DNA from 3 places in the Serratia sp. EC4 genome. Region 3 is predicted to be linked to each of the others. Evidence: predicted binding sites of a transcription regulator. Region 3 holds the regulator's gene; each other region holds the start of a gene.

Region 1 (9,710 bases), 520 kb from region 3:
GCCCGGTGCTGTTCGAGATTGCGCCACTGCTGCACCGCCGCCTCGTCGCGCCAGAAGGAGAGCGACAACAGGCGCTCGGGATCGGCCAGGCTTTGAAAGCGCTCGATGGAAATGAATCCGTCGATCTGCGCCAGCAGCGGCTTCAGCGCCGCCGCCAACTCCAGGTAGGTCTCCCGCTGCCCGTCGGCGGCCTGCAGTTCAAAAATCACGGCGATCATCCTCGTCTCCTCTCAACGGTAAAATTCCGGCACACGCGCATTGAACGAACGGCGCCACTGCACCGATTTCAACGCCCGCTCATCAATATCCAGCGAACGCAGACACACAGCACCAGAGTGCGATAACCACAGGTTAGCGATGGACGAGCAGTCATACTTCGTCTAACCTCGAAGTATGCATAACATCGAGATAGAAGATCGTTTAGCGGCGCTGAGCGCCGCCATCGCTGACCGCACCCGAGCGCGCATGCTGTGCCTGTTGATGGACGGGCGCGCCTACACCGCCACCGAGCTCAGCGCGGCGGTCGAGGTCGCCCCGTCTACCGCCAGCGCACACCTGGCGAAACTGCTGGAGCAGCGGCTGATTGCCTGCGTCAAACAGGGGCGCTACCGCTATTTCCGGCTGGCCGGGCAACCGGTGGCCGCAGCGCTGGAAGGCCTGATGGCGCTGGCGGGCGTGCCGCGCCCATCGGTGAAGAGCAGCACGCCTACCTCGCTGCAGTATGCCCGCACCTGCTACGACCATATGGCGGGCGAGGTGGCGGTGAAGCTGCACGATCGGCTGCATGCGCTGAACTGGCTGACCGGCGAAGAAGACTACCGGTTAAGCGACGCCGGTCAGGCCGCGCTGAGGCGGCTGGGCGTCGATTGCTCGCCCGCCCCCACCCGCCGCCGCTTCGCCTGCGGGTGCCTGGACTGGAGCGAACGCCGATCTCACCTCGGCGGCGCGCTGGGCGCCGCGCTGTTGGCCGTCTTTATCCAACGCGGCTGGATCCTTCGCCGGCTCGACAGCCGTGAGCTGCAGCTGACCCCCGCCGGTAAAAAAGCGCTGGCCGCACATTTTGACCTCACGGTGTAACCCGGCGACAGGGTAGTTTTACTGCAATACTCTAGGGGTACGCTTAAGCGACCCCGCCAACCCGAGGAGTTTCCATGCTCGATTCCACCCAATTCCCGATCGTCAAACGCTGGCCGGCTCAACATCCGGAACGGCTGCAGCTCTACTCTCTGCCGACGCCGAACGGCGTCAAAGTGTCCATCATGCTGGAAGAGATCGGCCTGCCTTATGAAGCGCACCTGATCGACATCGGCAACAACGAGACCTGGACGCCGGAATTCCTGGCGCTGAACCCGAACGGCAAGATCCCGGCGATCATCGATCCCGACGGCCCCGGCGGCTGGCCGCTGCCGCTGTTCGAATCCGGCGCCATTCTGCTCTACCTGGCGGAAAAGAGCGGCCGTTTCCTGCCGCAGGATCCGGCGCAGCGTTACGAAACCATTCAGTGGGTGTTCTTCCAGATGGCCGCCGTCGGCCCGATGTTCGGCCAGCTCGGTTTCTTCCATAAATTCGCCGGGCGCGAATATGAAGACAAGCGGCCGCTGGAGCGCTACAAAAACGAATCGAAACGCCTGCTCGGCGTGCTGGAAACGCGCCTGGAGGGCCGCGACTGGATCATGGGCGCGGAGTACACCATCGCCGATATCTCGCTGCTGGGCTGGGTGCGCAACCTGATCGGCTTCTATGAGGCGCGCGAACTGGTGGAGTTCGACAGTTTCCCGCGTGTCGCACAGTGGTTGGAGCGCGGTCTGGCGCGGCCGGCGGTGCAGCGCGGGCTGGCTATTCCGGCGCGCACGGCCTGAGACGCCAAACGGGGTGGCCGCCGGGCCATCCCGCCTTTCGCTGTCATAAAATTGTCATCCCTCTGCTCTACTCTCCTTACGTAACAATTTGATGTTATTTATATTGTTGTATTACGACAAGGAGCTTACCCCATGCAACCTGCTGTATCCCTGCTCGCCGGCGCCGTGCTGTCCGCCCTGCTCTGTTCCTCCGCTATCGCGGCGGAAACCTCGCCCAATGCTGATGGCCTGACCGAGCGCGCCGCACGCGGCAACCTCGCCGAACAGGGCGGAGCCCGTCGTCTGGCCGGCGATCAGACCGCCGCGTTGAAGGCGTCGCTGTCGGACAAAACGGCGAAAAACGTGATACTGCTGATCGGCGACGGCATGGGGGATTCCGAGATCACCGCCGCGCGCAACTACGCTGAAGGCGCAGGCGGTTACTTCAAGGGCATCGACGCCCTGCCGCTGACCGGGCAATACACCCACTACTCGCTGGACAAGAAAACCCGCAAGCCGGATTACGTGACCGACTCCGCCGCCTCCGCCACCGCCTGGACCACCGGGGTGAAAACCTATAACGGCGCGCTCGGCGTGGACGTGAACGGTAAAGATCAGCCGACGCTGCTGGAGATCGCCAAGGCGGCCGGCAAGGCCACCGGCAACGTCTCCACCGCCGAGTTGCAAGACGCTACGCCGGCGGCGCTGGTGTCGCACGTCACCTCGCGCAAATGCTACGGCCCGGAGGAAACCAGCGAGAAATGCGCCGCTAACGCACTGGAAAACGGCGGCCGCGGCTCCATTACCGAGCAGCTGCTGAAAACCCGTGCCGACGTCACGCTGGGCGGCGGTGCGAAGTCCTTTAACCAGCTGGCGAAAAGCGGCGAATGGCAAGGAAAATCGCTGAAAGATCAGGCGGCGGCGCAGGGTTACCAGTGGGTGAGCAACGCGGATGAGCTGCAGGCCGTTACGTTGGCCAACCAGCAAAAACCGCTGCTGGGCCTGTTCGCCGACGGCAACATGCCGGTGCGCTGGTTGGGGCCGAAAGCCAGCTATCACGGCAACCTCGACAAGCCGGCGGTAACCTGCGAAAACAACCCGGCGCGCACCGCGGCCACGCCAACGCTGGCGGCGATGACCGAAAAAGCGATCGCGCTGTTGAAAGATAACCCGAATGGCTTCTTCCTGCAGGTCGAGGGCGCGTCGATCGATAAGCAGGATCACGCCGCCAACCCGTGCGGGCAGATTGGTGAAACCGTCGATCTGGACGAAGCAGTGCAAAAAGCGCTGGCCTTCGCCCGCGCCGACGGCAACACGCTGGTGATCGTCACCGCCGACCATGCGCACTCCAGCCAGATCGTCGCCGCCGGCGCCAAAGCGCCGGGCCTGACCCAGCTGCTGACCACCAAAGACGGCGCGCCGATGACCCTCAGCTACGGCAACTCGGAAGAAGAATCGCAGGGGCACACCGGCACCCAATTGCGCGTCGCGGCCTACGGCCCGCACGCCGCCAACGTGGTGGGATTGACCGATCAGACCGATCTGTTCTTCACCATGCGCGATGCGATGGGCATCCAGTAACCGCCTGCCGCACGATGGCCGCCCGCAACGGCGGCCATTTATTATTGGTTACCGATAGGTATTTGCAATTTAACCGCAATTATTGTGTGATAACGAAATAACGTTTAATTGCGCGACAATTAACCCCCTAAAATAACGCGGTTATACGGCCTCTCCCCCCTCTTTGTTTATTACTGCGACAGCAACCGGCCTATTTTTGCTTATATTCATTTTTTTTAGTTACAAAAGTAGTTTTTAACATTCTCGCAAACAATAATACCCCGCCAGTAACGTGAACCGATCAATTTGCACCCGGACGGCCTGCAATAGTTCACTTTTCGTTAAATACCCTATTAACAAAAAGGCATTATCGCTGCCTATCGGCTCACGCCGGGCGGTCGGCTTCATTATTTTCCAGGGTAACTCCCGCTAAATTCTTTCACCTGCAATGAGTAGAATTTACACACAAGAGATTTAATTCAATGAGAAAATTACTCGTCCTGATTTTCAGTCTCAGCCTGTTTGGCGTTACGCAGCAGGCGGCGGCTGAAGAGAAGAATAAAACCGTCGACGTGGTGTTGATCGGCGGCGGCATCATGAGCGCCACCTTGGGTACCTATCTGCATGAGCTGGAGCCGACCTGGACCATCGACATGTATGAGCGCATGAACGGCGTGGCGGAAGAGAGCTCCAACGGCTGGAACAACGCCGGTACCGGCCACTCCGCCTTCAGCGAAATGAACTACACGCCGGAAAAAGCCGATGGCACCATCGACATCAGCAAGGCGGTGAAGGTCAACGAGTCTTTCGAAATCTCCCGTCAGTTCTGGTCTTATCAGGTGAAAAACAATGTCCTGAAAGATCCGAAATCCTTTATTAACAGCGTGCCGCACATGAGCTTCGTGTGGGGCGACGACAACGTCAACTTCCTGCGTAAACGCTACGCGGCGCTGCAGCACAGCACCCTGTTCCGCGGCATGGAATACTCCGAAGATCCTGCGCAAATCAAACAGTGGGCGCCACTGGTGATGAACGGCCGCGATCCGGCGCAGAAAATCGCCGCGACCCGCATGCCGCTGGGTACCGACGTTAACTTCGGCGTGATCACCCACCAGCTGGTTGACGCGCTGAGCGCCAGCGACAAGTTCAAGCTGAACCTGAGCCACGAAGTGCGCGACATCAAGCGCAACGCCGATCAGACCTGGAGCGTGACCGTTGCCGATCTGAACCGCGACGGCAAAGAAACCACCGTTAACGCCAAGTTCGTGTTCATCGGCGCAGGCGGCGCGTCCCTGACCCTGCTGCAGAAATCCGGCATCCCTGAAGCCGACGGCTACGGCGGCTTCCCGGTCGGCGGCCAGTTCCTGGTCACCACCAACCCGGCGATCGCCAACCAGCACCTGGCCAAAGTGTATGGCCTGGCCAGCGTAGGTTCGCCGCCGATGTCCGTGCCGCACCTGGATACCCGCATGCTGGACGGCAAGCGCGTGCTGCTGTTCGGGCCGTTCGCCACCTTCTCCAGCAAGTTCCTGAAGAACGGTTCGCTGTTCGATCTGATGCACTCGCTGAGCACCTCGAACCTGATGCCGATGACCCACGTCGGTCTGGATAACTTCGATCTGGTGAAATACCTGGTCGGCCAGCTGATGATGAACGACGACGATCGCTTCGCCGCGCTGAAAGAGTACTTCCCAGACGCCAAGCAGGCAGACTGGAAGCTGTGGACCGCAGGCCAGCGCGTGCAGATCATCAAGAAAGACGCGGATAAAGGCGGCGTGCTGCAGTTCGGCACCGAAGTCGTCAGCTCTGAAGACGGCAGCATCGCCGCTCTGCTGGGCGCTTCGCCGGGCGCTTCCACCGCTGCGCCAATCATGCTGCACCTGATGGAAACCGTGTTCAAAGACAAAGTGGCGACGCCGGAATGGCAGAGCAAGCTGAAAGAGATCATCCCGTCCTACGGCCACAAGCTGAACGGCGATATCGAGATGACCAACAAGATCCGCGGTTACACCAGCAGCGTACTGGGTCTGAACTACATTGAAGTGAAACCAGAAACTAACTGATTTTCCGTCACTTCCTACTGAAAAGGCCGCTTTATGCGGCCTTTCTTTTATCCCCCTGCCATTCAAAGAGCATTTTTGGCCACCTTTTTACCCCCGGTTTACCCTTGCGTAACGGCGCACTCACGCCTATTATCAAAGAATATACTTGGATAATTAAGCTAAGTCACTGTGACCTGAATGTCGTTTTTGCGGGAGAACTAAAACCATGGATCGCGTCAATATCATTCACGATTTACTAGACTGGATTGAAACTCATCTGGATCAGCCGCTGCTGCTGGATAACGTCGCCGCCAAGTCGGGCTACTCCAAATGGCACCTGCAGCGCATGTTCCGCAGCACCACCGGCCACGCGCTCGGCAGTTATATCCGCGAGCGGCGCCTGTCGCAGGCGGCGCAGGCGCTGCGCTCCACCCCACGCCCGATCCTGGATATCGCCCTGCAATACCATTTCGACTCTCAGCCTTCGTTCTCGCGCGCCTTCAAGAAACAGTTCGGCAAAACCCCAGCAGTGTATCGCCGCACCACCCGCTGGGACGTCGCAGAATGGCCGGCGCAGCCGATAGAAATGCAGGCCGAACCGCGCCATGATGCCCCTACGCTGCCCCGTTGGTACGCCGGCAAACCGCCGGAAGGCGTTTGCACCAGCTGGATGGGGCTGCGTTAATCAGCGCGGTATAAGGCACAAAAAAGGGTTCAGTTCGCGAGAACTGAACCCTTTCTTTATTGACCAGGCACCGAATTATTTGAAGGTGACGTCAATATTCGCCGATGCGCTGAACGGCCCCACTTTCGGGTTGGTGCTCAACCATTTCAGGCTGGCCATAAAGTTCTTTTCAACGATGGTGCCGTTGACCAGGCCCAGATCGACCGGGCTGTTCATCATGATCGGCGTATTTGGCGTCGCCGCCTGCGAGATCAAAATACCGAAGCCGCTGTCGCTGGTCGGCAGGATCACGCTGTTATCCTGCAGCGGATAAGTGCTGCTGAAGCTGGCCTGCAGCGTCTCCCCCTGGCAGTCCTGTCCGGTCGTCGGATCGGACATATTGGCGGCCACCGAGAACGGCACCTGTTTCTCGATTTTGCCCACCACCGCATTCTGACGCGGGATAGTGCCGAAGTTCACCGTCGAACCGTTGTTGGCCACCACGGTGATTTTCGGGTTGCAGGAAATAAACTGAATGTTGCCCAGCCCGGAAATGTAGGCGTTAAAGTTGCTGTTCGGCGTGCCGTTCAAGCCGCCGACGCCATCAACCTGGAATACCGAGTACGAGTTGTTGTCGTTGATCTTGCCGCCGGCCGGCGGCGCCTTGCCGGTTGCTTTAATATAGATGGCGTAAGACACGGTTACCGTCAGCGATCTGGCCGGAGACAAACAACGGCTGCCCGAACGGCGGCATTCCGTGCCGGGACCGACGTCCTGACGTGCGCCTTTAGTCGGTTTGACATCGATCCCCTGATAAGTGACACCCACTTCGATCGAATTATGGATCTGACTCATCCGGGACTGCGGATCCCAGTACAGGTAAGCATTTTCCCCTTTCGGGTTGTTCCAGTCATCCGTACATTGGAAGGTCGAGGTAAAGGTCTGCGAACGCCACAGCAACGCGCCCGGCGCGGTATTGGCGGTCGACACCTTGATGGCTTTATCCAGCACGATATCCTGGCGAATGCTGCCGTTCTGCTTACACGACAGCGCATAGCTGCTCTGCGAAAACGCGCCCAGCGTGACCAGCAGCCCAGCCGCCAACCCGAGATTCTTGTGCTTTAACAAAGAAGACATATCCTTTCCTTTTACGGTTTTCCGCAGGTCAGCGAAAGTTCCTGATAACCCATCAGCTGTTCGGTCGCCGCTTTCAATTCCGGCACCACCAGTGAGCAGCTTTCGCCCGCGTCGTTGCCCCATTTCACCAGCAGGCGATCCCCTGCGGAAGCCCCTGAAATATAAATATCGCCGTTGGTACCGACAGTACCGTTGTTCTTGCCGTCCGCACTGAAGACGTTGGCGCCAATCGGCGGTACGCTGCCGTCGGCCATCTTGCTGTGTACCAACAGGCTTTGGCCCGTGTGCGTTTCAAACTTCACGCGGGTGATTGCGCCGTAAGTCGGCACCACGTCTCTCGCCGCCATCGGGATATCCAGGCCGTTGCCGATATCTTCGGTGCGCAGCGCCACGCGGTTATGGCGGTATGGCGACGCAGAGGTCATCACCGCGTAACCGAAGCGGTCGATGGCGACACCCGGTTGGTTTTCGATACGAACGCCCTTGGCGTCTTTGGCTTCCACCAGCACAAACGTATTCTGCAGCGGCTGGGTCAACGTCACGCCGCCGGAGTGTGCGACGATGCCGCCCGCCACGCCCAACGAAGACTGCTGATAATCTTTGCTGTAGCTATAACCGGCATTGATGGTCCCCATGCTGCCCTGATAACCGACGTTGGCCGAGCTGGTTTGGCCCGAATAACGATCATGACCGCTTTGCACCGCATAGTTCAAGCGGTTGTCATCCAGCGCGGTGCCGCTCAGGCCGGCGCTGTAGGTATTGCCGCTCTGCTTGCTGTGGCCGGCGTTGAAGCTGGCGGTCATGTCCGACGAATCCTTGCTGAAGAAGCTGAACGGAATCGATACGGTCAGGTTGACGCTGCGGTCTTTATAGCCGTAGTTGCTGCGGCTGTCCTGATAGAAGACGCCATAGCTGATATTTTTATAGCTGCTGTTGAAACCGGTTTGTACGGTGCGGTCTTCGCCGGATCCGCCCCAGTAAGACTGGTTGCTGAGGTTGGCGTACAGCGTCGAATTACCGGCGATGCGCTGGTTGACAGACAGCTCAACGCGCTGGCGTTTGTTGTTGAAACGGCTGGTGTAATAGCTGCGACGGCGAGATTCCGCCCAGTCCGGCACGCCCAGGTTGCGATCGTTTTGATCGTAGTAATCGTTACGGTAATAACCGTTCTCATAGCGTTCGCGCTCGGCAACCGCATCGGAGAAATCATAATAGCCGGAGGTCGAGTAACGGTAACCGGCAATGCGGAATTCCGTCCCCCAATCGTTGAGCGACTTGGAATACAGGAAACGGAAACTCTCCCCCTGCTTGTCATCGCCGTTCACCAGGTTGGTGTCGGAATAGGACATATCAAAAGAGACAGCCCCCCAGTTCCCCAGGTTTTTACCGAGGCCCACGACCGCTGAACGGTAGTTTTCCGCCACCAGCACGCCACCGTAAGGCGTGATGTCATACGCCATACCGTGCGACAAGGTGCCTTGGACAAACTTGGGCTGATAGCGGCTGGTGCCGTCGTGGTATTTACCGGCGGTCAGCTGATAGTTCCAAATCCCTTCGCGCAGCATGTTCGGCACCGAGGAGAACGGCACGACGAAAGAGGTTCTCGAACCGTTGGCTTCGATAACCGTCACGTCCAGGTTACCGCTCAGGGTGCTTGGGAAAATGTCCGTCAGCGCAAACGGCCCTGGCGGCACGTTGGTGCTGTAAATGGTATAGCCGTTCTGACGCACTTCAACGCGCGCGTTGGTCGTCGCCACACCGCGCACCACCGGCGCATAGCCGCGCTGGCTTTCCGGCAGCATGTCGTCGGCGCTGGACATCTGCACACCGCGGAACTGAATGCTGTCGAAAACATTGTTATTAGTGTTGGTCTGGCCGATCACCAGACGGCTGCGCAGAGAAACGATGTCCGTTTCCGCCCAGCTGGAAATGTTCTTCCAATGCGTACCGGCGCCCGACTGTTGGTTCAACGTCGAGTTGTTGCGCAGGCGCCAATCGCCAATATTGAGGCCATTGTTAAGGCTCAGGAAGTAATAGTCGGAAGTCTTGTCGTTCTGGTTGTTGCCGTAGCGGTTATGAGTGCCGCTAAAGTTATAGTTAACAAAGCCGGCATTGATGCCGCGATCGTAAACTTTCGGCGAAATGGCGCCTTGCGGGCGCGGGATCAGAAACACCTGCGGCACTTCCAGATCCATACGCTGTACGGCGGCGTCATAGCTCAGCTTGGCGCCGGAGATCTGTTGTGGCAATGCGTAGCATTGCGCGGCACCGGCGGTGGTCAGATCGCCGGGCAGCTTTACGCCGTAATCCTGGTAGTCCACCGCCGTCAGGCACGGCGCTACCGGAGAGTCTTTGGATTCTTTCTTGAACTCGATTTCGCGGTGATCGATACGCTGCCCGTTGAGATAGATATCAAACGGATATTTACCCGGCAGAATATCATCCCCGCTGGCCAACGACGCCACCTGG
Region 2 (9,710 bases), on a different contig from region 3:
GCCTGTTCGAACACGGTTTGAAAAACAAGATCCTGAACGACTACTCGGAAGACGGCACGCTTCGTTCCATTGAAAACAGCCTGAAGCGCCTGAAAACCGACCGTCTGGATATCGTCTGGATCCACGACGTCGCTCAGGATTTCTACGGCGACAGCTGGCTGGAACAGTTCAATATCGCCCGTACCGGCGCCTTCCGCGCGCTGTCCCGCCTGCGTGACGAAGGCGTGATCAAAGCCTGGGGACTCGGGGTCAACCGCGTCGAGCCTTGCGAGCTGACGCTGGCGCTCGATGAACCTAAACCGGATGCCTTCTTGCTGGCCGGTCGCTACAGCCTGCTGGATCACGAACGCGCCCTGCAACGCCTGATGCCGGAAGCGCTGGAACAGAATGTCGATATCGTCGTCGGCGGCCCATACAGCTCCGGCGTGCTGGCCGGCGGTGAACATTTCGAATATCAGAAAGCGTCCCCGGCTATTCGCCAGCAAGTCGCGAAAATCAAAGAGATCGCCGCTCGCTTCCAGGTAGACGTCAAAGCCGCTGCGCTGCAGTTTGCGCTGGCTAACCCGGCCGTCGCCGCCGTGATCCCCGGTTCGAGCCGTCCTGGCCGCATGGCCGAAGATCTGGCGGCGCTGGATGCAGTGATCCCGGCTGAGTTCTGGGCGGAGATGCGCCGTCAGAAACTGGTGGCCGACAACGCACCGCTGCCGATTCGTTAAGTTTTATGGGGCCGCCCCCCGGCCCCATTACCCACATTACAGAGTGATATACATGATGAAACTGGATCTTTCAGGCAAAGTCGCCGTCGTCAGCGGCTCCACCTCCGGCATCGGCTTGGGCATCGCGCGCGGACTCGCCAAAACGGGCGCCACCGTGGTGATCGTCGGCCGTCAAAAAACCGGGGTCGATAACGCTATCGCCGACATCAGCGCCAACGTGCCCGGCGCGCAAGTGCACGGCGTGGTCGCCGATCTCGGCACGGAACAAGGGGCAGAAACCCTGTTCGCCGCGGAGCCTAAAGCTGACGTGCTGATCAACAACCTGGGCATTTTCAACGATAAAGACTTCTTTACCGTGCCCGACAGCGAGTGGATGCACTTCTATAACGTCAACGTCCTCTCGGGCGTGCGTCTGGCGCGCCACTACGCGCAGAACATGACCGAACAGGGCTGGGGACGCATTATTTTCGTGTCGTCCGAATCCGGCGTCGCCATCCCGGCGGACATGATCAACTACGGCGTGACCAAAAGCGCCAACCTGGCGGTGTCTCACGGCCTGGCGAAACGCCTCGCCGGCACCGGCGTGACGGTCAACGCCATCCTGCCAGGGCCAACCTTTACCGAAGGCCTGCAGGAGATGCTGGCGGATGCGGCGGCCAAATCCGGGCGCAGCGCGCGCGATCAGGCCGACGAGTTCGTTAAAACCGAACGCCCAAGCTCCATTATTCAGCGCGCGGCGGACGTCGATGAAGTGGCCAACCTGGCCGTTTACCTTGCGTCCCCGCTGTCTTCGGCCACTACCGGCGCGGCGCTGCGCGTCGACGGCGGCGTCGTCGACACCCTGGCAATGTAATTCCGTACCCTAAACCGATATCAAGAGAGAACGAAAATGGCTAATACATCCGTATCTATGAACATCCCGGCATCCGCCGACACCGTATGGCAACTGATCGGCGGCTTCGACGCCCTGCCTGACTGGCTGCCGTTCATCCCGAAAAGCGTCATTTCGGAAGGCGGCCGCGTGCGTACCTTAACCACCGCCGACGGCGGCACCGTCATCGAGCGGCTGGAAGCGTTCGACAACCGTCAACGCAGCTACAGCTACTCCATCATGCAGGCGCCGTTCCCGGTGGTGAATTACCTGTCCACCCTGTCAGTGCACGCCACCGACGACGCCAACGTGGCGCGCGTGGAATGGTCGGGCAGCTTCACGCCGGTCAACATCAGCGACGACGAGGCCGTCGCCCTGTTCAGCGGCATCTACCAGGGCGGCCTGGATGCGCTGAGCGGCAACTTCCCGCGCTAACGCCGGTATGCTCAAGCGCTCGCGGCCGATGGTGAAAGCCATTGGCCGTTTTTTTGTCTTTAGCTCTGGAGCAGGATAAATCCGCCAGCGCCGCTTATGCTGTAAAGGAGACTTCCGTTTGAGGAGATGGCCGTGCGCCCTTTCAGCCTGAAGACTATCGACCATGTGGTGCTGCGCGTGCGCGATATGCAGAAAAGCCTGCATTTTTATACCCAGATCGTCGGCTGTGATATCGCCAAACAGCGGCCGGATTTGGGGCTGATGCACCTGCGCGCCGGAGCGGCCATGATCGATCTGGTGGATATTAACGGCGTGTTGGGGAAAAAAGGCGGCGCGGCGCCCGATCATCACCGGCAAAATGTCGATCACGTCTGCCTGCGCATCGATCCTTTCAACGAGGACGAGCTGCTGGCCTATCTGCGAGCGCAGGGGATCGGCGTGGATCCCGCCGAATCGCGCTATGGCGCTGAAGGCGACGGCCCGTCTATTTATTTCAGCGATCCGGACGGCAATCGCGTGGAATTGAAGGGGCCGGCGGGATGAGACTAATGGGCCATAGATAATAGAGCCTTATCGGCTCCATCTGTTTGAACGCTACGGGTAGGTATTGGCACCAACAATAAGCGGCTAGCCTATATTGGCGATGAGAGGCGCGGCCCCGTATGAGAAAACCGATCGCCTCGGTGATTTTTGTCCTGGTATTCGCTGTCTTGCCGAACATCATTCCCTCTCGGCTACTGCTGACACCGGACATGGCGTTAGAAATGGTTCACAAGTCTAATGAATGGGGTCTCGGCGATCCGCAAGCGCTTTCGACAACCGACCTGCTAATGCTTTATGGCGCTCGCTGGGTTGTATCTGCGTTTTATGCCAATAACATCGGCCTGACCCGTCACCGCTGAACGCTAACGCCCCTGCGCCGCCAGCGCCTGGGCGCAGGCCCAGGCCGAACTCCAGGCCCACTGGAAGTTGTAGCCGCCCAGCCACCCGGTCACGTCCACCACTTCGCCGATGAAATAGAGCCCTGGCGCCTTGTGGGCTTCCATCGTCTTGGAAGAAAGTTCGTTGGTGTCAACGCCGCCGAGCGTCACTTCCGCCGTGCGGTAGCCTTCGGTGCCGTTCGGCTGCACGCGCCAGTTCTGCAACAGATCCACCAACGCCGCCTGTTGCGGCGCATTCAGCTGCTTCAGCGTCGCCTCCGGCAATTGTCCCAGGGTCTGCAAACACTCCACCAATCGCTTCGGCAAATGCAGCGCCAGGGTGTTTTTCAGGCTTTGGTTCGGGTGCTCTTGGCGTTGGTTATCCAGGAAGCCCGCCAAATCCAGCTCAGGAAGTAAGTTAACGCTCACATACTCACCCGGTTGCCAGTAGCTGGACAGCTGCAATACCGCCGGGCCGGAGAGACCGCGATGGGTGAACAGGATGCTTTCACGGAAGCTGACGCCGTTCTCGGCGGTGATCACCGCCGGCACCGACACGCCGGACAGCGTCTGCACATGCTCCAGCAGCGGCTTATGCAGGGTAAAAGGCACCAGCCCGGCGCGCGTCGGCAACACCCTGAGGCCGAACTGCTCCGCCAGTTTGTAACCGAACGGCGACGCGCCCAACCCCGGCATGGATAATCCGCCGCTGGCCACCACAAGTGAGCGAGCACTTACTTTTTCACCATTGAGCGCCAGCTGGTAGCCGCTCTCGGTTTTCTCCACGCCCAACACTTCGCTGCGCAGGCGCATCGTCACCTGGCCCAGCTCGCACTCTTTGACCAGCAGATCCACCACCTGCTGCGCCGAATCGTCGCAGAACAGCTGCCCCAGCGTTTTTTCATGGTAGGCGATGCCGTAGCGGTTGATCAGATCGATGAAGTCCCACTGGGTGTAGCGCGCCAGCGCCGACTTGCAGAAGTGCGGGTTGTTCGACAGATAGGCCGCCGGTTCGGCGTACATGTTGGTAAAGTTGCAGCGCCCGCCGCCGGACATCAGGATCTTGCGGCCTGGTTTTTTGCCGTTGTCGAGCAGCAACACGCGGCAACCGAGTTGCCCCGCCTGCGCGGCGCAAAACATGCCGGCGGCGCCCGCCCCAATCACTACGACATCAAACTGTTCCACCTGAGCCTCACTTATCAAAACCACAATCGCGACAAAAGAGCGCCATATTACGCCGTTTCGCCGCCGGTCACCGCCAAATTCACGGCGGCAGATTGTAAAGCCCCGGCGCCGCCAACGCCACAGTAAGAAAATATTACAGAGGTCAGAGGAGAATAACGCGTTGATATTCAATATTTTTGTTATAGGCGCGTCATCGTTTCGTCATGTCCAAATCAAAAAAACGTCATATTTTCCTTTTCCCCGGCCCCGGTTGTCACTGATAATGCGCGGCGTTCATGTCCACAAACTGGCGTAACGCTTATGCTGCATTTGTTCGCTGGCCTGGATTTCCATACCGGCCTGATGTTAATTCTCGCATTGTTGTTCGTGTTGTTTTATGAAGCCATCAACGGTTTTCATGATACGGCCAATGCGGTCGCTACAGTTATTTATACCCGCGCCATGCGCTCGCAACTTGCGGTCGTGATGGCAGGTTTGTTCAACTTTCTTGGCGTAATGCTCGGCGGTTTGAGTGTTGCTTACGCCATCGTCCACTTGCTGCCTACCGATCTGTTGTTGAACGTCAGTTCAGCACACGGATTAGCCATGGTCTTCTCCATGCTGTTGGCGGCAATCATCTGGAACCTCGGCACCTGGTATTTCGGTCTGCCGGCGTCCAGTTCCCATACGCTGATAGGCGCAATCATCGGTGTCGGTTTAACCAACGCCCTGATGACCCACACTTCGGTGGTGGATGCGCTTAACGTCCCGAAAATGATTGGCATTTTCCTTTCTCTGCTGTTCTCGCCGCTGGTCGGCATGATGGTGGCGGGAGTGATGGTGTTCGCCTTGCGCCGCTATTGGAGTGGCACCAAGAAACGCCAGCGTATCCACATGACTCCTGCGGAACGTGAAAAGGTCGACGGCAAACGCAAGCCGCCGTTCTGGACCCGTATCGCGCTGATCCTGTCGGCGATTGGCGTCAGCTTCTCGCACGGCGCCAACGACGGCCAGAAAGGCATCGGCCTTATCATGCTGGTGCTGATCGGCGTTGCGCCGGCCGGCTTCGTGGTCAATATGAATGCAACCGGTTATGACATCACCCGTACGCGTGACGCCGTGACCCACCTGCAGCAATATTACCAGCAGCACGGCGACGCGCTGTCGCATGCGGTGTCGCTGACGCCGCTGGTGCCAAGCCCGGATGACGAAGCTGCGTCTGGCAAGCCTGCCGAGTTCCACTGCGACAGTTCGCGCGCCATGCCGGCCATCGAACTGGCTCAGGGCATGCTGACCAACCTGCAAAGCTACGATCAGCTGACGGTTGACCAGCGCAGCCACCTGCGCCGCCTGCTGATGTGCGTGACCGACACGGCGGATAAAGTCGCCAAGCTGCCGGAAACCTCATCCGCCGACCAGCGCTTCCTGAAGAACCTGCGTCAGGATCTGCTGCAGACCGTCGAGTACGCGCCGATGTGGATCATCGTCGCCGTCGCGCTGGCGCTGTCGCTCGGTACCATGGTGGGCTGGAAACGCGTGGCCACCACCATCGGCGAGAAGATCGGCAAGAAAGGCATGACCTACGCCCAGGGCGTATCGGCCCAGATGACCGCGGCGCTGTCGATCGGCGTGGCGAGTTATACCGGCATGCCGGTCTCCACCACCCACGTCCTCTCTTCGGCGGTTGCCGGGACGATGATTGTGGACGGCGGCGGCGTGCAGAGCAAAACCGTGAAGAATATCCTGTTGGCCTGGGTACTGACCCTGCCAATCTCGATTCTGCTTTCCGGTGCGCTGTATTGGGTTGCGTTGAAGCTGATCTAAGCGATAAGCACCACGAGAAAGGCGGCCGCAGGGCCGCCTTTTTTTTGCCTGCATCAAGGGAAACAGGAAGGCATTAATACCAGATCATCAGCGCTATCAGGCTGATGACCACCAGGCCGCACAGGGCCGAGGTCAGCATAAACTGCCCGCGCACCCGCTCACAGCGGCGAATAAACTCCGGATCGTGGTGTTCGACATAGCGCTGCGCGAAGATATAGCGCACCAGCCTCAGTTGCTTGCTGGGTTGCCCGTGGGCGGTGAAGAAGCCGCCGCCGTCGACGTATTGGTACAGCAACGGGTCACAGCCGCGCAATACCACCAGCAACGCGCGCAGAGAAGAGTAATACCGCACCATGTTTACCACACACACCACACATAAGGCCCAAAACAGCGCGACGGTACTGATCATGATTACCCCCTCAAGGCGTTGTTATCCGCGGCCATCCGCCGGGTCCAACCGCCCTACCTCATTACCCGATACTCTGCTGGAGCTTACCGCTCTCATCCCCTTTTTTTGCCTGCACGAGCCACGCCCATAACCCACCGCCTCCAAAGACGTTGCCGCGCCGCACAGAGAGATTTGCACGGCATGGTTCTACTCAGAGGAGAAATGGTGAAGCCCATATCCATCATTGTAGGTTAATGGAACGCAAACTGGCCTGAGCAGTGGATAAAATTTACCGTCCTGTACCGAAAAGTCACCTGCCGGGGCGTTATAAGCGATAACCATCCGTTTCGATTATGTCGCTTTTCTGGATAGTCTATCCCGCGCCGCGCCGCTGATCTTTCCCCCCACGCTGGCTAGACTCAGGTTTCCGTTACGTTCATCCAAGGAAACTGTTATGGCAAACCATTCAATCAAGGGAAAAACCGTCCTCATCGCCGGCGGCGCCAAGAATCTCGGCGGGCTGATCGCGCGCGATTTGGCTGAACAAGGCGCCAAAGCGGTGGTGATCCACTACAACAGCGCCGCTTCCAAAGCCGAGGCGGAAAAAACCGTCGCCGCCATTCAGGCCGCCGGGGCGCAAGGTGTCGCGCTGCAGGCCGATCTCACCACCGCGGGCGCGGTCGAGAAGCTGTTCGCCGACGCGGTCGCCGCCGTCGGCAAGCCGGATATCGCCATCAATACCGTCGGCAAAGTGTTGAAAAAGCCGATGATCGACATCAGCGAAGCCGAGTACGACGAAATGACCGCGGTCAACGCCAAAACCGCGTTCTTCTTCCTGAAAGAGGCGGGCAAGCACCTTAACGACAACGGTAAAATCTGCACGCTGGTCACCTCGCTGCTCGGCGCCTTCACGCCGTTCTACGCCGCTTACGCCGGCACCAAAGCGCCGGTGGAGCACTTCACCCGCGCCGCCGCCAAGGAGTTCGGCGAACGTGGCATCTCCGTGACGGCAGTCGGCCCCGGCCCGATGGATACCCCGTTCTTCTACCCGGCTGAAGGCGCGGACGCCGTGGCCTACCACAAGACGGCGGCGGCGCTGTCGCCGTTCAGCAAAACCGGCCTGACCGATATCGAAGACGTGGTGCCGTTCATCCGCCATCTGGTCAGCGACGGCTGGTGGATAACCGGCCAAACCATCCTGATCAACGGCGGCTACACCACCAAGTAAGTTCGACGGGGGCGGAGAGGCCCCCGCACCTGCTCGCGCGCAACCGCGCCATGCGGCTACACTCTACTGTCAGAAACGGCGCCAAGGAACAGCAGGTCAGCGAGATGGACAGATTCAATCAATACCGCGTATTCGTACAGGTGGCGGAAATGGGCAGCTTTATCCGGGCGGCCCATGCGCTGGAGGTGCCGCGCGCCTCGGTGTCCGCCGCCGTGCAGCAATTGGAAACGCAACTGGGCGTACGGCTGCTGCACCGCACCACGCGGCAAGTGCGGCTGACCGCCGACGGCGAACAGTTGCTCGAGCGGCTGCGCCCGCTGCTGGCCGAAGTGGAAGACATCGATCAGTCATTTCAGGCCAGCCAGCGGCAGGCCTCCGGGCGGCTCAGCGTCGACGTGCCGAGCCGCATCGCCCGCCGGCTGATCGCTCCGGCGCTGCCCGGCTTGCTGCGGCGCCATCCTCACCTGCAGCTGGCGCTCGGCTCCGCCGATCGCGCCATCGATCTGGTGCAGGAAGGGGTCGACTGCGCGGTGCGCGTCGGCGATCTGCACGACAGCAGCCTGGTGATGCGCCCGCTCGGCCATATCGCGCTGATCAACTGCGCCAGCCCCGCCTACCTGAGCGAATTCGGTCATCCGCTCCACCCCGACGATCTCGTCGAGGGGCACTGGAGCATCGGCTACGCCTCGCCCAGAACCGGCCGCGAATCCCCCTGGGAATACCTGACCGGCGACGGCCATACGCAACGGCTCGAACTGCCCAGCCGGGTGGTGGTCAACAACGCCGAAAGCTATATCGCCTGCTGCCGCGCGGGGCTGGGGCTGATGCAAATCCCGCGCTACGACGTACAACACCTGCTCGACGCCGGTGAACTGGTGGAAGTTCTGCCCGGTTACCGCGCCGCCTCCATGCCGATCGCCCTGATCTACCCCCATCGCCGCCAGCGCTCAAGGCGTCTGGCGGTGTTTCATGAGTGGTTTGAAAGCCTGCTGCAGCCGCATCTGGAGCGCTGATTGCACATTTAGCGCTATACTTTGTTTAATAACGCTTATAATTCAAGCGGTCAGACCGTTAAAACCCGCATAACCCATAGGCTTTTACGCCGCGCGGGTGTACAACGAAAGGTATCGTGCGCAGAGATTTCCGATGCGGCGCAGTGTGATCGCCCCAACATATCATTGCGTTATCCAAATGATACTATGGAACCAACAGCGCCAGGCGGGTACACGGAACGCCTGCTAACCCTTTTTAATCGGCATGTTTATGGAAGGAGTATTCTTATGGCTTACAAACACATATTGATCGCGGTGGACCTATCCCCGGAAAGCAAGATCCTGGTAGAAAAAGCCGTCTCTATGGCGCGGCCGTATAACGCCAAAGTTTCTCTGATCCACGTCGATGTCAACTATTCCGACCTCTATACCGGCCTGATCGACGTCAATCTCGGCGACATGCAAAAACGCATCTCTGAAGAAACCCATCAGGCGCTGACCGAGCTGTCGCAAAACGCCGGCTACCCGATCACCGAGACCCTGAGCGGCAGCGGCGATCTGGCGCAGGTGCTGGTGGACGCCATCAAGAAATACGATATGGACCTGGTGCTGTGCGGCCACCATCAGGACTTCTGGAGCAAGCTGATGTCTTCCGCGCGCCAGCTGATCAATACCGTGCACATCGATATGCTGATCGTGCCGCTGCGCGATGAAGAAGACGAATAAAGTAAGCGCCTGCTAACTTAACTGACCAACGCCCGCGCCCTGCGGGCGTTTTTCATGCCGCCACGCCGATTAATCGCTTGATAATCAACCGCCCTCCGATGATATAGTCGCTAAAGACACAACATCCTCCCCCGAGCATCGCCTACACCCAAATCTATAAGAAATAGCGGGGGAAATTTAATGCGAAAAGGAGTTATCCATGGAATATGCCATATCGGTAGAGTCTTTCCTGTCCTCGTTACAACGCCATAACCCCCACCAGCCTGAATATCTGCAGGCGGTGCGCGAAGTGTTCACCTCGCTGTGGCCGTTTATCGAACGCAATCCGCGCTATCGCGAACAGGCGCTGCTGGAGCGCCTGGTGGAGCCCGAGCGCATCATTCAGTTCCGCGTCAGTTGGGTGGACGATCGCGGCCAGGTGCAGGTCAACCGCGCCTTCCGCGTGC
Region 3 (9,710 bases):
GTCGCGCCGTCTACGGTTCAACGCCTGATCAGCGGAAAATCCGATATCTCGCCGGAAATGGCCATCCGCCTGTCCATCGTAATAGGCAGTTCCGAACAGGTCTGGATGGGCATGCAAGATGCTTACGATCTGTGGCAGGCCAGGCAGTCCATCGACGTTTCGAAACTGCGCAAGCTGGACTTCGCTTAACGCCTGCCCCTAAAAAAACACCGGCCTCAGCCGGTGTTTTTCCATTTAGTCTTGCTGCGTCGCCAACGGCGCGCGTTTTTTCTGATGGTTGACCTTGAACCAGTACCCCGCCAGCAGCAACACCACCCAGACCAGGCCGGCGTACAGCGAGACGCGCGTGGTCGGGAAGTAACCGATCAGGCCGATGATGAACACCAGGAACACGATCGCCACCACCGAGGTGAACACCCCGCCGCGCAGCGGGAACGCCAGCTGCTTCACCTGCTCTTTGCTCAGGCTGCGGCGGAAGGCGATTTGCGAGAACAGGATCATGATCCACACCCACACGGTGGCGAAGGTCGCCAGGGAGGCGATCACCAGGAACACGCTCTCCGGCATGATGTAGTTGAGGTATACAGCCAGCAGCAGCGCCAGCATCATCACCACCACCGTCACCCAGGGAATGCCGCGTTTCGACACCTTGCTGAACATCTTCGGCGCGTGCCCCTGCTCGGCCATGCCATGCAGCATGCGGCCGACGCCGAACACGTCGCTGTTGATCGCCGACAGCGAAGCGGTGATCACCACGAAGTTGAGGATGCCCGCCGCCACGGTGATGCCCATATGCTGGAAGGTCAGCACGAACGGGCTGCCGTTGGTGCCCACCTGGTTCCACGGGTAGATCGACATGATGACAAACAGCGTGCCGACGTAGAACACCAGAATGCGCCACGGCACCGAGTTGATGGCTTTGGGAATCGATTTTTTCGGATCTTTGGCTTCGCCGGCGGTGATGCCGATGATTTCAATGCCGCCGTAAGCGAACATCACCAGCTGCAGCGACAGGATCATGCCGATAACGCCGTTGCTGAAGAAGCCGCCGTTCGACCACAGGTTATGAATGCCGGTCGGTTGCCCGCCGTTGCCGATACCCCAGATGATGATGCCGATGCCGGCCGCGATCATGATGATGATGGTGGCGACCTTGAAGAACGAGAACCAGAACTCCAGCTCGCCGAATACCTTGACGCTCATCAGGTTGATGGCGCCGATGATCAGCACCACGCTCAGCACCCAGATCCAGTGCGGCACTTCCGGGAACCAGACCCCCATATAGATGCCGAAGGCGGTCACGTCGGCGATGGCGACGATCAGGATCTCAAAGCAGTAAGTCCAGCCGGTGATGTAACCCGCCATCGGGCCGAGGTAGTCCTGCGCGTAGCGGGAAAATGAGCTGGCCTGCGGGTTGTTGACCGACATCTCCCCCAGTGCGCGCATGATGATAAAGGCCACGATGCCGCCGATCAGGTAAGCCAGCAGCACGCTCGGGCCGGCCATTTTGATGGCGTCCGCCGAGCCGTAGAACAACCCGGTGCCGATGGCCGATCCCAGCGCCATAAAGCGGATATGACGCGTGCTGAGGCCGCGTTTCAGCTTATTGTCGGGGGCAGTGGTGGGTGACTGTTGTTGCATGAAAATGACCCATAGTTTTAAACGAAAAAAAGCCACGGACATGTCCGTGGCCCTGGATTTAGCCGGGGGATTATCAGTGCGCGGTCACTTGGGAACGCGTGCACACCCGATCATAAATCGCGACCAGCGCCAACATCAGCAGCGAAGGCGGCAACCATGCCAACCCCTGCTCCGCCAGCGGCAGGTGAGTGGACCAGGCCGGCAGCAGCTGCTGGAAGCTGGACGCTTTCACCGCGTCAAGAATACCAAACAACAGGCTGACAAGCATCACCGGCGCGATGATGCGCGGCGCGCTGTGCCACCAACGCAGGGTGAAGCTCAGCACCACCAGCACGATGCACGGCGGATAAATCGCGGTCAGCACCGGAATGGAGATCTGGATCAGGTGGCTCAGGCCGAGGTTGGACACCACCATCGAGAACAGGCCCAGGATAAACACCAGCGTCTTGTAAGAGAACGGCAGGTATTGCGCGAAGAACTCGGCGCAGGCGCAGGTCAGGCCCACCGCGGTCACCATGCAGGCGATGAAGATCAGCGCCGCCAGGAAGAAGCTGCCGAGGCCGCCGAAGGTGTTCTGAACGTAAGCGTGCAGGATCACCGCGCCGTTGGTGGCGTCAGGCACCAGCGCGCCGCTGCCGGAGCCCAGCTTGAACAGGCTCAGATAAACCAGCGTCAGGCCCACGCCGGCGATCAAACCGGCCAGAATGGTGTAACGGGTCAACAGACCGGCGTCTTTCACGCCGCGCGAGCGCGCCGCGTTGACGATAACGATGCCGAATACCAGCGCGCCCAGCGTATCCATGGTCAGATAGCCGTTAACGAAGCCGGAGGAGAAAGGCACGCTCTGATAAGCCGCCGTCGCCGGGATAGGCGCGCCGGCAGGCCACAGCAGCGCGGCGATGCCCAGTACGGCCAGCGCGACGATCTTCAGCGGCGCCAGCACGTGGCCGACGGTATCGAGCAGACGGCCCGGATACAGGGAGATGCCGATCACCAGCGCGAAGTACACCAGACTGTAGATGAACAGCGGCATGGCGCCGTCGCCGGTCAGCGGGGCGATGCCCACCTCAAAGGACACGGTGGCGGTGCGCGGCGTGGCGAACAGCGGGCCGACGGCCAGGTAGCAGACGGTCGCCAGCAGCAGGCCGGCGCCGCGGCCGATCGGCGAACTGAGGGCGTCGATGCCGCCGCCGACGCGCGCCAGCGCGATGACGGTGATGACCGGCAGGCCCACGGCGGTGAGCAGGAAGCCCAGCGCAGCGATCCAGACGTGTTCACCGGACTGCAAGCCGACCATCGGCGGGAAGATGATGTTCCCGGCCCCAACGAATAAGGCAAAGGTCATGAAGCCCAGTGCCAGGATATCTTTTGACGTTAAACGATGACTCATACGATGTCGTGTTGCCTGTTCAAATGAAAAAAAATTGTCCGATAGCGTGGTGGCGAAACGCCCCACCCGGTTGCCGGCATGCCCGATCGTCGCAGCGCCTAATAAGCACCCTAAACGCAGTCGATCCGGCGTTTATGTCCCTATTCGAAAGTGGCCGCTCATGAAGATGGGCAAAATTTTAGGAGTTATAAAAATGGAGGTTTAATCCGACAACGAAGGCTAAGGTAAACGTTTATAGCGCTTCAAGGCAAGACGCACGGCGAAAAGCAGAGCTATCGACCATATAAACTTTAGCCACCAGTCGATCATATTGGCTATCAATAAATATACACTACATGATTTGTATCATTTTTGAACAATGAATTCACGAAACGTGAAGCATATATCGCTTTACCGCGCGAAAACGCCAATAAATGCCCGGTTTTCGCGTGGTATAAGCTCCGTTTTGCCGTGAAAAAAGGCGAAAATTACGCCGATTTTTGTCGCTTATTGCGCCGTGGCCGGCGCGAGCGGTGGCAACCCGAGCGCCTGACGAGTCTTCTGCAGGGCGGCCGGCGGCAGCGGCAGATAGCCGTCGTGGTTGACCAGGCTTTGCCCTGGTGTCGACAGCACGCGATCGAGGAACGCGGCGGTCAGCGGCTCCAGCGGTTGATTGGGGGCTTTGTTGATGTAGATATACAGATAGCGCGACAGCGGGTAGCGATCGTTGCGCACGTTGGCGGCGGTAGGCGCGACATAGTCTTCTCCCGACTCCGCCAGCGGCAGCAGCCGCACGCCGCTGGCGCGAAAACCGATGCTGGCGTAGCCGATGCCGTTGAGCGAACCGGCCACCGCCTGCACCACCGAAGCCGAACCAGGCAGCTCATTGACGCGCGGCATGAAATCGCCGCCGCACAGCGCGCGCAGTTTGAAATAGCCGTAGGTGCCGGACGCCGAGTTGCGGCCGAAGCGTTGCAGCGAGCGTGTCGCCCAGTCGCCGCGCAGCCCCAGCTCGCCCCAGCGCGTCAGCGGCTGGCTTTCACCGCAGCGCCGGGTGGCGGAGAAAATGCGATCGAGCTGCTGCAGGTTAAGGCCGCGCAGCGGATTGTCCTGATGCACCAACACCACCAGCGCATCCACCGCTACCGGCACCGCCAGCGGCGCATAACCGTAACGGTGTTCGAACGCCGAAACCTCGGCCGCCTTCATCGGCCGGCTCATCGGGCCCAGCTGCGCGGCGCCCGCCGCCAACGCGGTCGGCGCGGTCGACGAACCGGCGGCCTGGATCTGCAGGTTGACGTTGGGATAATGCTGGCTGAAATCCTGCGCCCACAGCGCCATCAAATTCGCCAGCGTGTCGGAGCCGACGCTGGACAGGTTGCCCGCCAACATGCCGTCAGGCTGCGCCAGCGCGCCGCGTCCGGCCAGCAGCGCCAGGCAAAGCAACAGCCCTCGGGTAATTCGGGTCATACCGGTGTCTCGCGTTAATTTTTCACCGCATTCTCTGATAAAGCGGCGGGAACAATCAACCGATTGGGCAAGGTAAAGATAAAGCGGGTGCCGATCCCCGGTTCGCTGAGGATCTCCAGCCGCGCGTCGTGATGGCTGAGCGCGTGCTTGACGATCGCCAGCCCCAGCCCGCTGCCGCCGGTCTGGCGCGAACGGGCCTTGTCGACGCGATAAAAACGCTCTGTCAGGCGCGGCAGATGCTCGGCGGCGATGCCCGGCCCGTTGTCGCTGACCTGGAATTGCGCGCCGTGCGCCGTCTGCTGCCAGCTGACTTCGATATGGGTGCCCTTCGGCGTGTGGTTGACCGCGTTGTACACCAGGTTAGACACCGCGCTGCGCAACTGATCTTCATTGCCGAACACGTTGAGCTGTTCGTTCACCCGGAAGGTGATCTCGTGATTGCCGCCGCTCAGCGATTGCGCCTCGCGCTGCAACACCCGCAGCATCAGCGGAATATCCACCCGCTCGTTCATGTCGACATTGGGCGCCGCCTCGATGCGCGACAGCGTCAGCAGCTGCTTGACCAGCCCGTCCATCCGGCGGGTCTGCTCTTGCATGGTGCTAAGCGCCTTGCTGCGCAGCGAGCCATCCTGCTCTTCGTCGCCCATCATCTCCAGATAGCCCTGCAGCACCGTCAGCGGCGTGCGCAGTTCATGACTGACGTTGGCGAAGAAGTTGCGCCGCGCGCCCTCCAACTGGCGCATCTGGGTGACGTCGCGCGCCACCATCAGCAGTTGCCCTTCAGAATACGGCATCACGCGGAATTCGACGTAGTGTTCGTTGTTCAGCTGCAGCGTCAGCGGGCGCGAAAACTCCTGCTGTTGCAGATAGTGGCTGAATTCCGGATAACGCAGCAGGTTAAGGATGTGCTGGCCATTGTCTTCCGGCCAGCGAAAGCCGAGCAGATGCTGCGCCAGCCCGTTGCACCAGAAGATATTGCCTTCGACGGTGGTCATCACCACCGCGTCAGGCAGCGATTCGGCCCCGCTGCGAAAGCGCTTGATCAGCAGCGCCAGCTCGCGCCGGCGGCGGCGGTTGCGCTGCTGCATCTGATACAGGCCATAGAACAGCGGCTCCCAGCTCCAGCGGCCGGGCGGCGGCGTCATGCTGCGGTCGATCCACAGCCAATGGGAGAGTTTGAGCTGGTTGTAGAAATTCCATACCAGCGCAGCCAGCGCGGAGGCCAGCAGGAACCAGGGCAGATAACCGAAAATCAGCCCCAGCAGTAAGGCGGGCAGACAGAAAAGAGCCAGCTCCAGAGCCAGCCTCTTCCACGACAGACGTTCTAACACGGCATATTCTCCAGCGCGGCGCGATCAGTAGCGCGTTGAGAACCGGTAGCCGGTGCCCCGAACGGTTTGAACCATTTTATCATGCCCACTGGTTTCTAACGCCTTGCGGAGCCGACGGATATGCACGTCAACGGTACGGTCTTCCACATAAACGTTAGTGCCCCAGACGTGATTAAGCAACTGCTCGCGGCTATAAACCCGCTCCGGGTGGGTCATAAAGAAGTGCAGCAGCTTGAACTCTGTCGGCCCCATGTCCAGCGCCTGATCGTTCGCCATTACGCGATGGGAGGACGGATCCAGACTCAGCCCTTGCATTTCAATCACTTCTTCCACCGCCATCGGCGAAATGCGGCGCATGACCGCTTTGATGCGCGCCACCAGCTCCTTGGGCGAGAACGGCTTGGTGATGTAATCATCCGCCCCCACTTCCAGGCCGCGCACCCGGTCTTCTTCTTCGCCGCGCGCGGTCAGCATCATCACCGGGATATCGCGGGTCAGCGCTTCGCGCTTCATATGTTTGATAAACTGAATGCCGGAACCGCCGGGCAACATCCAGTCAAGCAACACCAAATCAGGGAACGGCTCAGACAGACGCGTCACGGCGCTGTCATAATCCTCGGCTTCCAACGGTTGGTAACCATTCTGTTCCAACACAAAGCACACCATCTCACGGATCGGCGCTTCGTCTTCCACCACCAGTATGCGTCTTGCCATCGTCAATCCTGCCAATGTGTTAGCGACTTTTCGGGCGCCATTATGCGTCAGTTTTGTGACACTTTTATGAAAAAAACCGGCTGTTATAGGCAGTAAGCATAGCGATTATTTCCCGCAGTAAAGAAAAATCATCCGGTTGTCATCATCATTGCGCCGGGACAGCCGCCGCCGCGGCCTTTATAATCATCGCCATTATCTTCACATCCGGGAGTGTCATGCGCCTGATCCACACCTCTGACTGGCACCTTGGCCAGTACTTTTTCACCAAAAGCCGCGCCGCCGAGCACCAGGCTTTTCTGAACTGGCTGATCGAACAGATCGAACAGCAGCAGGTGGATGCGCTGATCGTCGCCGGGGATCTGTTCGATACCGGCTCGCCGCCCAGCTATGCCCGCGAGCTGTACAACCGCTTCGTGGTGGAACTGCAGCGCACCGGCTGCCAGTTGGTGGTGCTGGGCGGCAACCACGATTCGGTCGCAACGCTGAACGAATCGCGTGAACTGCTCTCCTGCCTGAACACCACGGTGATCGCCAGCGCGCAGGGCGCCCCGGAACAGCAGATCGTGGTGCTTAACCAACGCGACGGCCAGCCGGGCGCGGTGCTGTGCGCCATCCCGTTCCTGCGGCCGCGCGACCTGCTCACCAGCCGCGCCGGCGAATCCGGCGCGCAGAAACAGCAGGCGCTGCAGGAAGCCATCGCCGAACATTACCAAGCGCTGTATCAGGCGGCCTGCGAGCGCCGCGACCAGCTGGGCCTACCGCTGCCGATCGTCGCCACCGGCCACCTGACCACCGTCGGCGTCACCACCTCCGACTCGGTGCGCGACATCTATATCGGCACCCTCGACGCCTTCCCGGCGCAGGCCTTCCCGCCCGCCGACTATATCGCGCTCGGCCACATTCACCGCGCGCAGAACGTCGCCAAATCGGAGCATATTCGCTATAGCGGCTCACCGATCCCGCTCAGTTTCGATGAGCTGGGCAAAGCCAAAAGCGTCTTCCTGGTCGATTTCGCCGACGGCGCTTTGCAGCGGGTAGACGCGTTAACGATCCCGCAGTTTCAGCCCATGCAACTGATCAAAGGCGATCTGGCCGAGATCGAACGGCAGCTGCGGCAATTTGCCGACTATGCCGGCGAGCTGCCGGTGTGGCTGGATATCGAAGTGGCGACGCAGGACTACCTCAGCGACATCCAGCGCCGCATCCAGCTGATGGCGGATGAGCTGCCGGTGGAAGTGGTGCTGCTGCGGCGCAGTAAAGAGCAGCGCCGCCAGGCGATCGCGCAGCAGGATAAAGAAACGCTGAACGAGCTGAGCGTCAACGAGGTGTTCGAACGGCGTCTGACACAGGAGGCCGACATGCCCGAAGCGCGCCAACGGCGGATGCACCAACTGTTCCGCCAGGTGGTCGAGGCGGTGCAGCAGAACGCCGAGGAGAACAACCCATGAAGATCCTCAGCCTGCGGTTAAAAAACCTCAACTCGCTGCAGGGCGAATGGAAAATTGACTTCACCGCCGAGCCGTTCGCCAGCAACGGCCTGTTCGCCATTACCGGCCCGACCGGCGCGGGCAAAACCACCCTGCTGGACGCCATCTGCCTGGCGCTGTACCACCAAACGCCGCGCCTCAACGTCACGCCGAGCCAGAATGAACTGATGACCCGCCACACCGCCGAATCGCTGGCGGAGGTCGAATTCGAGGTCAAGGGCGTCGGCTATCGCGCCTTCTGGAGCCAGCGCCGCGCCAAAAACGCGCCGGACGGCAATCTGCAGGCGCCGAAGGTCGAACTGGCGCGCCGCGAGGACGGCAAGATCCTGGCGGACAAGGTGCGCGACAAGCTGGAGCTTACCGCCGCCATCACCGGGCTGGACTTTGGCCGCTTCACCAAATCGATGATGCTGTCTCAGGGGCAGTTCGCCGCGTTCCTCAACGCCGACGCCAACGATCGCGCCGAACTGCTGGAAGAGCTGACCGGCACCGAAATCTACGGGCGGTTGTCCGAACAGGTGTTCGAGTCGCACAAGCAGGCCAAAACCGACCTGGATGCGTTGCATCAACGCGCCAGCGGCATCGAACTGCTGAACGACGAGCAGCGCCAGTCTCTGACCGAACAGCTGACGGCGCTGAGCGCGCAGGAAATCGCCCTCGGCGAGCAAACCCAGCGGCAGCAACAGGCGCTGAGCTGGCTGCAGCAATGGCAACGCCTCCGGCAACAGCAAAGCGAGGGGCAATTGCGGCTGGACACCGCCCAGCGCGAGCAGGCGGAGGCCGCCCCGCAGCTGCAGCGGCTGGCGCGCAGCGAGCCGGCCGAGAAATTGCGGCCGCTGCGCGGCGAACGCGACCGTTGCCGCGCCGAACTGCAGACGATACAACAGCAGGCAGCCCAGCTGACGCAACAACAGGAACAGCACTCGGCGCAGCTGGCGCCGCTGCAGCAGGCGGTGGAAAAAAACCGTCTGGCGCAGCAAGCCCATGCCGAGCATATGCGGCAACAGCAACAGTTGATCGATGACCAGGTGGCCCCGCTCGACCATCAAATAGCCCAACTGCAGTCGACACAGGCCGAGCGGCGACAGGCCGGCGATGCCGCCGCGCAGCAATGCGCCCAGCAGCAGACCGCGCTGGAGCAGCTCACCACTCAGCGCAGCCAGCTGACGACGCAGGCCGCACAGTTTCAGCAGCAGTTGAATGCGCTGACCGAAGCGCTGGCCGCTCAACAGCAACAGCAACAGGCGCTGGAGGCGCAAACGCCGCTGGCCCCGCTGCGCCAGCGCCTGAGCGCCCTGGCGGATCTGCGCCCAACGCGCCAGCAGCTGTTTACTCTATCTTCTTTGTCGCAGCAAATCGTTAAACGGCTGGAACAGCAGCGGCAAGAGCTAAACATCGGTCAACATGAACTGACCCAGTTGGAGCCACAGCTAGAACTCATCCGTCAGCAATTTAAGCAGCAGAAAGCCCACCAGGCCGATGTTGAAAAAACCTATGCGCTGGAACAACGGATCGTGGGTCTGGAGGCCGAGCGCGCCCGTTTGCAACCCGGCGCCCCCTGCCCGCTGTGCGGCTCATGCGAGCACCCGGCGGTAGAACAATACCAAGAGGTAAAACTGTCAGAAACCGCGCAACGTCTGGAGCAAATGAAAGCCCAGACCGAAGCATTGCAAAAACAAGGCGTCGAGCTGCGAGCCC

What was found. Region 3 encodes PhoB, which activates phosphate uptake and scavenging genes when phosphate is short. Its sites were predicted from a motif close to CTGTCATAAAACTGNCNNAT; they were not measured.
Region 1: phoA (alkaline phosphatase) is a predicted target of PhoB. The motif match lies at 1,900-1,919, and genes of this name have one in related genera.
Region 2: pitA (inorganic phosphate transporter PitA) is a predicted target of PhoB. The motif match lies at 4,403-4,422, and genes of this name have one in related genera.

What each region holds. Positions count from the first base shown of each region.
Region 1 is NZ_JBNIDE010000002.1:616,810-626,519, reverse strand. Features, by position in the region: gene ACP39K_RS09735 (antibiotic biosynthesis monooxygenase family protein) at 1-218, opposite strand, end outside; gene ACP39K_RS09730 (ArsR/SmtB family transcription factor) at 394-1,077, shown strand; gene ACP39K_RS09725 (glutathione S-transferase N-terminal domain-containing protein) at 1,152-1,859, shown strand; gene phoA (alkaline phosphatase) at 1,992-3,419, shown strand; gene mqo (malate dehydrogenase (quinone)) at 3,881-5,461, shown strand; gene ACP39K_RS09710 (helix-turn-helix domain-containing protein) at 5,667-6,125, shown strand; gene ACP39K_RS09705 (fimbrial protein) at 6,201-7,241, opposite strand; gene ACP39K_RS09700 (fimbria/pilus outer membrane usher protein) at 7,253-9,710, opposite strand, start outside.
Region 2 is NZ_JBNIDE010000007.1:60,313-70,022, reverse strand. Features, by position in the region: gene ACP39K_RS18445 (aldo/keto reductase) at 1-716, shown strand, start outside; gene ACP39K_RS18440 (SDR family NAD(P)-dependent oxidoreductase) at 772-1,569, shown strand; gene ACP39K_RS18435 (SRPBCC family protein) at 1,606-2,022, shown strand; gene ACP39K_RS18430 (VOC family protein) at 2,149-2,565, shown strand; gene ACP39K_RS18425 (hypothetical protein) at 2,685-2,924, shown strand; gene ACP39K_RS18420 (BaiN/RdsA family NAD(P)/FAD-dependent oxidoreductase) at 2,928-4,127, opposite strand; gene pitA (inorganic phosphate transporter PitA) at 4,428-5,930, shown strand; gene uspB (universal stress protein UspB) at 6,004-6,339, opposite strand; gene ACP39K_RS18405 (SDR family oxidoreductase) at 6,773-7,546, shown strand; gene ACP39K_RS18400 (LysR family transcriptional regulator) at 7,651-8,559, shown strand; gene uspA (universal stress protein UspA) at 8,827-9,264, shown strand; gene gdhA (NADP-specific glutamate dehydrogenase) at 9,464-9,710, shown strand, end outside.
Region 3 is NZ_JBNIDE010000002.1:101,017-110,726, reverse strand. Features, by position in the region: partial or broken gene ACP39K_RS07160 (HigA family addiction module antitoxin) at 1-189, shown strand, start outside; gene proY (proline-specific permease ProY) at 235-1,641, opposite strand; gene brnQ (branched-chain amino acid transport system II carrier protein) at 1,715-3,031, opposite strand; gene ACP39K_RS07145 (PstS family phosphate ABC transporter substrate-binding protein) at 3,518-4,480, opposite strand; gene phoR (phosphate regulon sensor histidine kinase PhoR) at 4,495-5,811, opposite strand; gene phoB (phosphate response regulator transcription factor PhoB) at 5,836-6,525, opposite strand; gene sbcD (exonuclease subunit SbcD) at 6,741-7,973, shown strand; gene sbcC (exonuclease subunit SbcC) at 7,970-9,710, shown strand, end outside.